DNA from 4 places in the Weizmannia sp. FSL W8-0401 genome. Region 3 is predicted to be linked to each of the others. Evidence: riboswitches for the same ligand, from Rfam matches in the RefSeq annotation. Region 3 holds a riboswitch; each other region holds the start of a gene.
The links. Region 3 has a riboswitch for S-adenosylmethionine ahead of NSU00_RS02170 (bifunctional homocysteine S-methyltransferase/methylenetetrahydrofolate reductase). Riboswitches for the same ligand answer to the same signal wherever they lie in the genome.
Positions count from the first base shown of each region.

Region 1: linked by a shared signal. The riboswitch ahead of NSU00_RS07360 (assimilatory sulfite reductase (NADPH) flavoprotein subunit) and the one ahead of NSU00_RS02170 (bifunctional homocysteine S-methyltransferase/methylenetetrahydrofolate reductase) in region 3 are both predicted to bind S-adenosylmethionine.
Region 2: linked by a shared signal. The riboswitch ahead of NSU00_RS02965 (methionine biosynthesis PLP-dependent protein) and the one ahead of NSU00_RS02170 (bifunctional homocysteine S-methyltransferase/methylenetetrahydrofolate reductase) in region 3 are both predicted to bind S-adenosylmethionine.
Region 4: linked by a shared signal. The riboswitch ahead of NSU00_RS15440 (methionine ABC transporter ATP-binding protein) and the one ahead of NSU00_RS02170 (bifunctional homocysteine S-methyltransferase/methylenetetrahydrofolate reductase) in region 3 are both predicted to bind S-adenosylmethionine.

Region 1 covers NZ_JBBPAG010000001.1:1,546,934-1,549,131, forward strand. The annotation lists gene NSU00_RS07355 (2-phosphosulfolactate phosphatase) at 1-567, opposite strand, end outside; SAM riboswitch class I at 741-841, shown strand; gene NSU00_RS07360 (assimilatory sulfite reductase (NADPH) flavoprotein subunit) at 962-2,198, shown strand, end outside.
Region 2 covers NZ_JBBPAG010000001.1:637,230-639,427, forward strand. The annotation lists gene NSU00_RS02960 (KpsF/GutQ family sugar-phosphate isomerase) at 1-534, shown strand, start outside; SAM riboswitch class I at 914-1,034, shown strand; gene NSU00_RS02965 (methionine biosynthesis PLP-dependent protein) at 1,112-2,198, shown strand, end outside.
Region 3 covers NZ_JBBPAG010000001.1:450,501-452,698, reverse strand. The annotation lists gene NSU00_RS02170 (bifunctional homocysteine S-methyltransferase/methylenetetrahydrofolate reductase) at 1-973, opposite strand, end outside; SAM riboswitch class I at 1,041-1,141, opposite strand; gene NSU00_RS02165 (LCP family protein) at 1,566-2,198, opposite strand, start outside.
Region 4 covers NZ_JBBPAG010000001.1:3,170,268-3,172,465, reverse strand. The annotation lists gene NSU00_RS15445 (ABC transporter ATP-binding protein) at 1-702, shown strand, start outside; SAM riboswitch class I at 784-892, shown strand; gene NSU00_RS15440 (methionine ABC transporter ATP-binding protein) at 965-2,005, shown strand; gene NSU00_RS15435 (methionine ABC transporter permease) at 1,995-2,198, shown strand, end outside.

The DNA of each region.
Region 1 (2,198 bases), 1.1 Mb from region 3:
AAGAAATTTCTTTGCAACACTGGCATTTACAATCTCCTTGATCACTGATTCCGGCTTTATCGTGCCGGAGCCGGTAAGGATGCTTTCCATGTATAATGCGCATGCCAGGTCATCTTCCCCCGTCGGATGGGAAGCGATCATGTTGATGCGGGCGTTGTCTTTGCCTTTCCATTTGCGCAGGACCCATTTTGCCGTCATTTTTGCATTCGAAAAGCCGGTAACATAGACTTCCTTTGCACAAAGGGCGCGGAAGGCTGCTTTTACCCCGTTTGTGGATGTTTGCACCAGCGTTTTGCCGGCTAACGGCTGTTTGGCGATGGCGGCCGGTGAATGGCCCAAATCAAATCCCGGTATCGGAAGCCCGTTCCCTTCGCCCGTGAGCAAGACATGCGGGTATTTGTCTTTGATACAAAAAGCCGCTTCTTTTGAGTCTGCCAGCCATATCTCTTTTACGCCGCCCAAAAAGGCATGGTGGGCAACCGTAAACGCGCGGATCACATCGATCACAATATTGGCATCCCCGTCTTCCGGCGTGATCTCATTCCCCTGGTAAATGTGGATGTTCATCCATTCCCCCCTCATTCTGTGCAAAAGATACATAAAGTATATTGGAGGGACGCTTGATGCGGAACTTGCCACCCTTTTCTTTTTTTATCGCCCCCGTCTGTTCAAAAAAGAATTGACTCCCGCCGCATTTGATTGTATAATGTTTTCAATGATTTCTAAATAATGATTCGTTCTTCTTATCCAGAGAGGTGGAGGGAAAGGCCCTTTGAAGCCTCGGCAACAGGTTGAAAAACACTGTGCCAATTCCTGCAGACAATCGTCTGAAAGATAAGAGAAGTTGACCATTGTGCGCCGGCTCTTCTTATCTTTGTAAGAAGAGCTTTTTTCGAAGGTGCTTCTCATGGAAAGAAGCGGATTAAAATCCAAGTAAACTTCTATGTCTATTTGGATTAGGATGTCATACATAAATAAACAAATGAAAAGTGCATGCAAACATTGCGAGGTGGAAGATTTGCCGTTAAGTGTACAAAACAGCCCGTTTAGTAAAGAACAGGCGGAAAAGTTAAATGAACTGCTGCAAATGTTAACGGATCAGCAAAAATTATGGCTGAGCGGATATTTAACCTATCCGTTTGCCGAACAAGGAACGAATCCCCCGGGAAGTACAGCTGTTGCTGAAAAGCCGGTACAGACGGCAACCAAAACGGTTACGCTGCTGTTTGGTTCCGAGACAGGCAATGCCCAGGCGCTTGCCGAAGCATTCGCCGCCAGATTAAAAGAAATGCAGTTTGCCGTATCTTTTTCGGCACTCGATGCGGCCAAGCCGAAAGATTTAAAAAATGCAGGGTATCTGCTCATCATTACAAGCACACAAGGGGAAGGGGACCCGCCCGACAACGCATTGTCTTTCTATGAGCTGATCCACAGCAGAAAAGCCCCAAAACTGGACGGGGTCCCTTTTTCCGTTTTGGCGCTTGGGGACCAGACATATGAGTTTTTTTGCAAGGTCGGAAAAGAGATCGACAAGAGGCTGGAAGAGTTGGGCGGGGAACGGCTCTATCCGCGAGTGGATTGCGATGTGGATTATGAAGAAGACGCCCAGGAATGGTTTGAAGGGGTTACAGGCGTGCTCCAGTCATCTGCCTTGCCGCCTTCAACCGCTGCCGATGCCACCCGGCCTGCAAACACCGATTATTCCAAATCCAACCCGTTCCAGGCGGAAGTGCTGGAAAATATCAATTTGAACTGGGAAGGGTCCAATAAAGAAACGCACCATATCGAATTATCCCTTGAAGGTTCCGGTTTTACATTTGAACCGGGGGACAGCATCGGGATTTACCCGGAAAATGACCCGGAACTCGTGGAACGGCTGATCGAAAAGCTCGGCTGGGATCCAAAAGAACCGGTTCCGATCAATAAAAAAGGGGAAGTACTGCCGGCCAGGGAAGCATTGCTCAGACATTATGAAATTACGAGATTAACAAAACCACTGCTTCAGCAGGCAGCCGTGCTTTTCGGAAACAAAGGGCTTACGGCTTTGCTTGAAAATGAAGCGGAGGCAAAGGCATACCTTGAAGGACGGGGCCTGATCGATCTTGTCGAGGAATATCCGCCGGAAAAAGTGGAAGTGCAAGCTTTTGTACAAATGCTCCGGAAAATGCCGCCGCGGCTTTATTCGATCGCAAGCAGTT
Region 2 (2,198 bases), 190 kb from region 3:
GTTGAGGAAGCGTGCCCACTCGGCCTTGCGCCGACTTCTACAACCACCGTCACGCTTGCGCTCGGGGATGCGATCGCGGTAGCCCTTTTAAAGGCAAGGGACTTTAAACCGGAAAACTTTGCGCTCTTCCATCCCGGCGGCTCGCTTGGCCGGCGTTTGCTTCTCACGGTTGGCCATGTGGCTAAACGGAAAAGCATGAACCCGGTTGCCGGAATGGACACCGGCATAAAGGAAGCATTATTTATGATGACGGAAGCGGGGGCGGGGGCTGTTTCAGTTATTGATGATCGGGGACGGCTGGCCGGTATTTTAACGGACGGCGATATCCGGCGTGAGCTTTTAAACGGCCATGAAGTACTGGACAAAAAAGTAGCAGATTTGTATACAAAATATCCGGTTTGCGTCAGTGAGCATCAGCTGGCAGCGGAAGCATTGCGGATAATGGAAGACCATGCTTTCAAGGTGTTGCCGGTTGTTGCCGCCCAGAAACCGGTTGCCATGCTCCATATTCAGGATTTGATCCAGACTATATAGGCAAAATAACAGGATATTGGACAGAGCGGATTCATAAAGAATACCGCTTTTTTTGGTGTTTACCGCCAATATTTACACAGCAGCTGTCTGCTTCTTTTCGGGGATACCACACAAAGATTTCGGTGACAATGGTTCAGTGGCCTATTAAAATAAAAGGGTCACGAATACTACAGACGGGGTCATTACGCTTCTCCTTTCATCTTTGCTGTTTTATTTTCTCACCATATTGATTGTCCATAAGAAAAACAAAATTTAAATTGGAAATTTTTTAAAAAAGCTTGACGAATCCGAAAAAAGGGGATAAATTGAACATAAGCATTTTTTAAGTCCGTTGTGTAATGGCTTTTGCGGTGTTTATGGCAAATTTCATACTCGTATTTTCTTATCAAGAGAGGTTGAGGGAATGGCCCGATGAAGCCTCAGCAACCTTCAATGCTTTTACGCGTTGAAAAGGTGCTAAGTCCTGCAAGTTATGGGATCCATAACTTGAAAGATAAGAAGATGGTTCATGCACGAAAAGAATGGCCTTCTTCTTATTGGAGAAGGCTTTTTGATTTTAAGTGAGGGAGTGTCCATCATGTATCGTACAGAAACAAAACTTGCACAGATCGGAAACCGCAGTGACCGCGTGACAGGTGCGGTGAACCCGCCTGTTTATTTTTCTACCGCTTACCACCACGAAGGCATTGGGCAGTCGACCGGTTTTGATTATTCCCGTACCGGCAACCCGACACGCCAGTTGCTGGAAGAAGCGATTGCGGATCTGGAGGGCGGGGACCGCGGGTTTGCGTGCAGTTCCGGCATGGCTGCGATTTTCACTGTTTTATCTTTGTTCCAGGCCGGCGATGAGTGGATTGTGAGTGATGATTTATACGGCGGTACCTACCGCCTGCTTGAGCAGGGGTATAAAAAATGGGGGCTTTGTTGTAAGTACGTGAATACTTGCAACCCGGAAAATATTGAAAAAGAAATCACCTCGAAAACGAAAGCCATTTTTCTTGAAACGCCGACAAACCCCCTCATGCAGCAGACGGATATCGGCGCTGTGGCTGAAATTGCGAAAAGGCACGGAATCCTGCTGATCGTGGACAATACTTTTTATACTCCGCTTTTGCAGCGGCCGATCAAAGAAGGCGCTGATATTGTGGTCCACAGCGCAACGAAATATCTTGGCGGGCATAACGACGTGCTGGCTGGGCTGATCGTGGCAAAGGGCGCTGAACTTTGCGACAAGCTTTTCTTGTACCATAACGGCGCCGGCGCCACACTCAGCCCGTTTGATTCATGGCTTTTGATGCGCGGTATGAAAACGCTGGCGCTCCGGATGGAAAAACACGAAAAGAATGCAAAAGCTGTGGCGGCCTTTTTAAGCGCGCATCCGGATGTAAAAGATGTGCTGTATCCGGGCCGCGGCGGGATGCTTTCTTTCCGTGTAAAAGAAGAATCATGGGTTGACCCGTTTTTACGCGGCCTGTCTTTGATTACATTTGCCGAAAGCCTCGGCGGGACGGAAAGTTTTATCACTTACCCGGCTACACAGACGCATGCCGACATTCCGGAAGAAAAACGGATTGCCTCAGGCGTGGACAACTGCCTTTTGCGCTTTTCAGTCGGAATTGAAGATGACCGCGATTTGATTGCAGATATTGAAAAAGCTTTTGCCA
Region 3 (2,198 bases):
CCAATTCGACAATGACGGAATGGCGTTTTTTTACAATTTCATGCAACGGCGGTTCGTACTGCGCCGGGGCGGCTGCGATTTCGATTTTCGGTGGGCGGACCGTTTTTTCTGTGACAGGCAAAAGCCCCTGCACCCCGTCTGCGATTGCTTTGATGTGAGCTGGGGTCGTGCCGCAGCAGCCGCCGATCAGGCGCACACCCTGTTCGACCAGTTTTTCGGCGCATGTTTTAAAATAATCGGCGTTATTTGTGAACGTGAACCGGCCTTCCTCGTAATCTAAAAGACTCGCATTCGGGTATGCGGACAAAAAGGCACGCTTCGGTATCGGGATTTCTTCGAACGCCTGGATCATGTGGTGCGGGCCGAGCCGGCAGTTTAGGCCGGTCACATCAGCGCCGCGGTTTTCAAGTTCCTTGAAAGCATCGCGGACCGGGGTTCCGTTTTGGAGCACGCCCGGTTCGATAAGCGAGAACTGGGCGATGACCGGGACATCCGCTTCTTTTTTCGCAATGTCTACGACCGTATACAGTTCTTCCGCGTCAAAATACGTTTCCAAAAGCAGGGCATCAACTCCTTCGTTCAGGAGGTGAAAAATCTGCTCGCGGAACGTACGCTTGATTTCGGCAAGTGTTGCTTCGGTTTTGCGCTGGCCGCGGATGCCGCCGACCGTGCCGAGTATAAATGTGTCACGGTTTGCCGCTTCTTTTGCGATCTGGACAGCCGCTTTGTTGATATCTTTTACTTTTTCTTCCAGGCCATACTGTGCCAGCTTGATATAGTTGGCGCTGTACGTGTTTGTCTGGATGACCGATGCGCCTGCTTCGATATAGGCGCGGTGGATCGCGTGGATGTCTTCCGGATGGGTCAGGTTGAATGACTCATAACATGTGTCGGCGCCGTATGCATATAGCAGTGTCCCCATTGCCCCGTCTGCAACAAGGATGCGGTTTTTTAACGTTTCGAGAAGGTTCAAATTTTTACACTCCCTTTGAATGATATGAAAAAAGCCTCCCAGAAAAGGAGGCAAGATGACAACATTCTCCTTATCTTTTCAGGTATACCTGTTGGATTTAGCACCGTGCCGTATGGCTGGTTGCTGAGGTTTCATCGGGCCAAGTCCCTCCGCCTCTCTTGATAAGGCTATTCGATTGAACGTACTTAAAATTTTGACTTATTTATACTTTACACTTTGTCGGGTGACATGACAAGGGGGAAATTGAAATTCATATTGGATGCGGTTTCGCCCCTATTGTCTAATTGGCTTTCTTTTGCCTTTTTGAGCCCTCCAAAAGGACAATTTGCTCCCGGTACGGCTCTCTTTTGTCTTTTTGAGCTCTCCAAAAAGACAATTTGCTCTTGGTACGGCTCTCTTTTGTCTTTTTGAACCCTCCAAAAAGACAATTTGCTCCTGGTACGGCTCTCTTTTGTCTTTTTGAGCTCTCCAAAAGGACAATTTGCTCCCGGTACGGCTCTCTTTTGTCTTTTTGAGCTCTCCAAAAAGACAATTTGCTCCCGGTACGGCTTTCTGTCTGCTACAAAAAAAAGAGCCGGAACCGGCCCCCCTGTTATTCATCCAAAAACTGTTTGATGGCTTCGGTATTTTTTTCTTTGTCCACTTCGAGCGCGGCGCCGACGCCCGGATAACTGACATTGGTATAGGTACCGGCAACCGGTACGGTCATTGTTTTGACCTTAAGGTTGCCATTGACCATGACGTCTTTAACGAGCGCAAGAATGTTCATTTTGCTCATGTTGGTGGCCATATACGGCTGGATGGTTCCGAGCAGTTTCGGTGCTTTGGCGATGCCGTTCACGCTGAAGACTTCAGATTGGAGCGCTTTAAGCACTTTTTGCTGGCGAGCAACCCGGCCAAAGTCGCCTTGCGCATCATGTCTGAACCGTGCGTAGGCGAGGAGTTGTTTCCCATGCATGAGCTGTTTGCCAGGATAAAGCGTCAAGCCGATGTTTTTCGACATTTTATGTTCGACGTTCATTTCAATGCCTTGAGGCGCCAGGGTATCGACAATTTTAACAAAGCCTTGGAAATCGACGAGTGCATAATATTGCACATCAATGTCAAAATTGGTTTTGAGTGCTTGGCGGAGCAGTTCAACGCCCTTCTTTTGATGGTTCAAATTGCCAAGATAATAGGCAGTGTTAATTTTATAGTTTCTATACCCCGGGATTTCGGCATAAAT
Region 4 (2,198 bases), 2.7 Mb from region 3:
GTCAAAAAAGGGGAGCACTGGGCTGTCCTCGGCTTAAACGGTTCCGGCAAAACCACTTTGCTCAATATGATCAACGGGTATATCTGGCCGACAAAGGGCAGCATCAAGGTGCTCGGCAAAGCGTTCGGAAAAACAAGCCTGCCGGAACTGCGGAAATCAATCGGCTGGGTCAGCTCCTCCATCCAGGAAAGGATACCGCGCACCCAGCTTGCACGCGATGTGGTCATCAGCGGCAAATATGCATCGATCGGGCTGTATGAAGTGGTGGATGCAGAAGACGAAGAAAAAGCCTTGCGCTTGATGGAACAATTGCATTGTGCCGCCCTTTATGGCCGTGCTTATGGACATTGTTCGCAAGGAGAGCGGCAGAAGCTTTTAATCGCGCGCGCGTTAATGGCGGAACCGCGCATCTTAATTTTGGACGAGCCTTGCAACGGGCTGGATTTATTTGCCCGGGAAATTTTGCTGGAAAGTGTGGAAGAGCTGGCAAAAGATGAGAACGGCCCGGCGCTTGTATATGTGACGCACCATCCGGAAGAAATTTCCCCCGCTTTCCAAAAGACATTGCTGATCAGGAACGGGGAAGTTTTCCGGCAGGGCCGCACGTCCGAGATGATTGAAAAACAAGTGCTTTCCCGCTTTTTTGAGCATGAAATTCAGGTGGAGTGGCGCGGAAACCGGGCTTTGTTTCAAGTTGTCTGATGATTGGAAAACAAAAAAATATAAAATAATGAATTGACAAATCCCGAGCCGTCCACTAATATTTAAATATAACAAATGAATAACTTATCCAGAGAGACTGAGGGACAGGCCCGATGACGTCCAGCAACCTTCAAATCTTTTTTTGAAAGGTGCTAATTCCTGCAGAATGGTTCATTCTGAGAGATAAGTCACTTGACCGGCAAACCTCTTTCGAATGAAAGCGGGTTTTTTTTTGCTAAAAGGAACAGAAGGAGATTTCAACATGCTGGTATTAGAAGATATTCATAAAGTATACGGCAAAGGGAAGGACAAAAAGGTTGAAGCGTTAAAAGGCATCAATCTGCGTGTTGAAAAAGGGGAAATTTTCGGGGTGGTCGGCTACAGCGGCGCCGGGAAAAGCACGCTGATCCGATGCGTAAATCTGCTCGAGCGGCCGACTTCTGGGAAAGTGCTCGTTAACGGGATCGACCTTGTGCGCCTGCCGCCTGCAAAGCTGCGCCAAGAGCGGAAAAAAATCGGCATGATTTTCCAGCAGTTCAATCTGCTTCAGTCAAAGACGATTTTTCAAAACGTAGCCATGCCGCTTGTGCTGGAACACCGCCCGAAGGAAGAAATAAAGGCAAAAGTGGCAGAATTATTGTCTTTTGTCGGGTTAGAAGAGAGAATGCACCACTACCCTGACCAGTTGTCAGGCGGCCAGAAACAAAGGGTTGGCATTGCAAGAGCCCTTGCGACAGACCCGGACATCCTGCTTTGTGACGAGGCAACATCGGCCCTTGACCCGAATACGACCGAAGCCGTGCTTGCCCTTTTGCGGAAAGTCCGGGACGAGCTGGGCATCACGATTCTTATGATCACCCATGAAATGAACGTCATTCGTGACATTTGTGATAAAGTGGCAGTGCTGGACGGCGGAAAAATTGTGGAGCAGGGCCCGGTAATCGACCTGTTCACAGAACCGAAAACGCAAATTGCGAGAAGCTTTGTGAAAACCGTGCTGAATGATTCGATTCCGCCGTCGGTGCAAAAACTGATCGATGAAAGCAGCAAAGACAATCCGCACGGCATTTACCGGATCCTGTTTAAAGGAGCTTCCACCAATATGCCGCTGTTATCCAATACGGCAAAACATTTTTCAATCGACCTGAATGTGCTTCATGGCATGATCACCGAACTTCAGGGCATTCCTTTCGGCAACCTGCTTGTCGAATTGAAAGGCGACCCGGAAGAAATGAAGCGGGCCATTCAGTACATCAACGATCACGAAGCCATCATTCGGGAGGTGGAGAAAAATGGCATTTGATTGGTCATGGTTTTGGCCGCAATTTTTCACGGCAATGGGCCAGACGCTGTATATGGTGGCTGTATCATTAATCATTTCCATCATCATCGGCGTTCCGGTCGGCGTGATCCTCGTTATTACCCGGGAAAACGGCATTTGGGAAAACAAATGGATTTTTAATATTTTAAATGTGATTATCAATATTTTCCGGTCG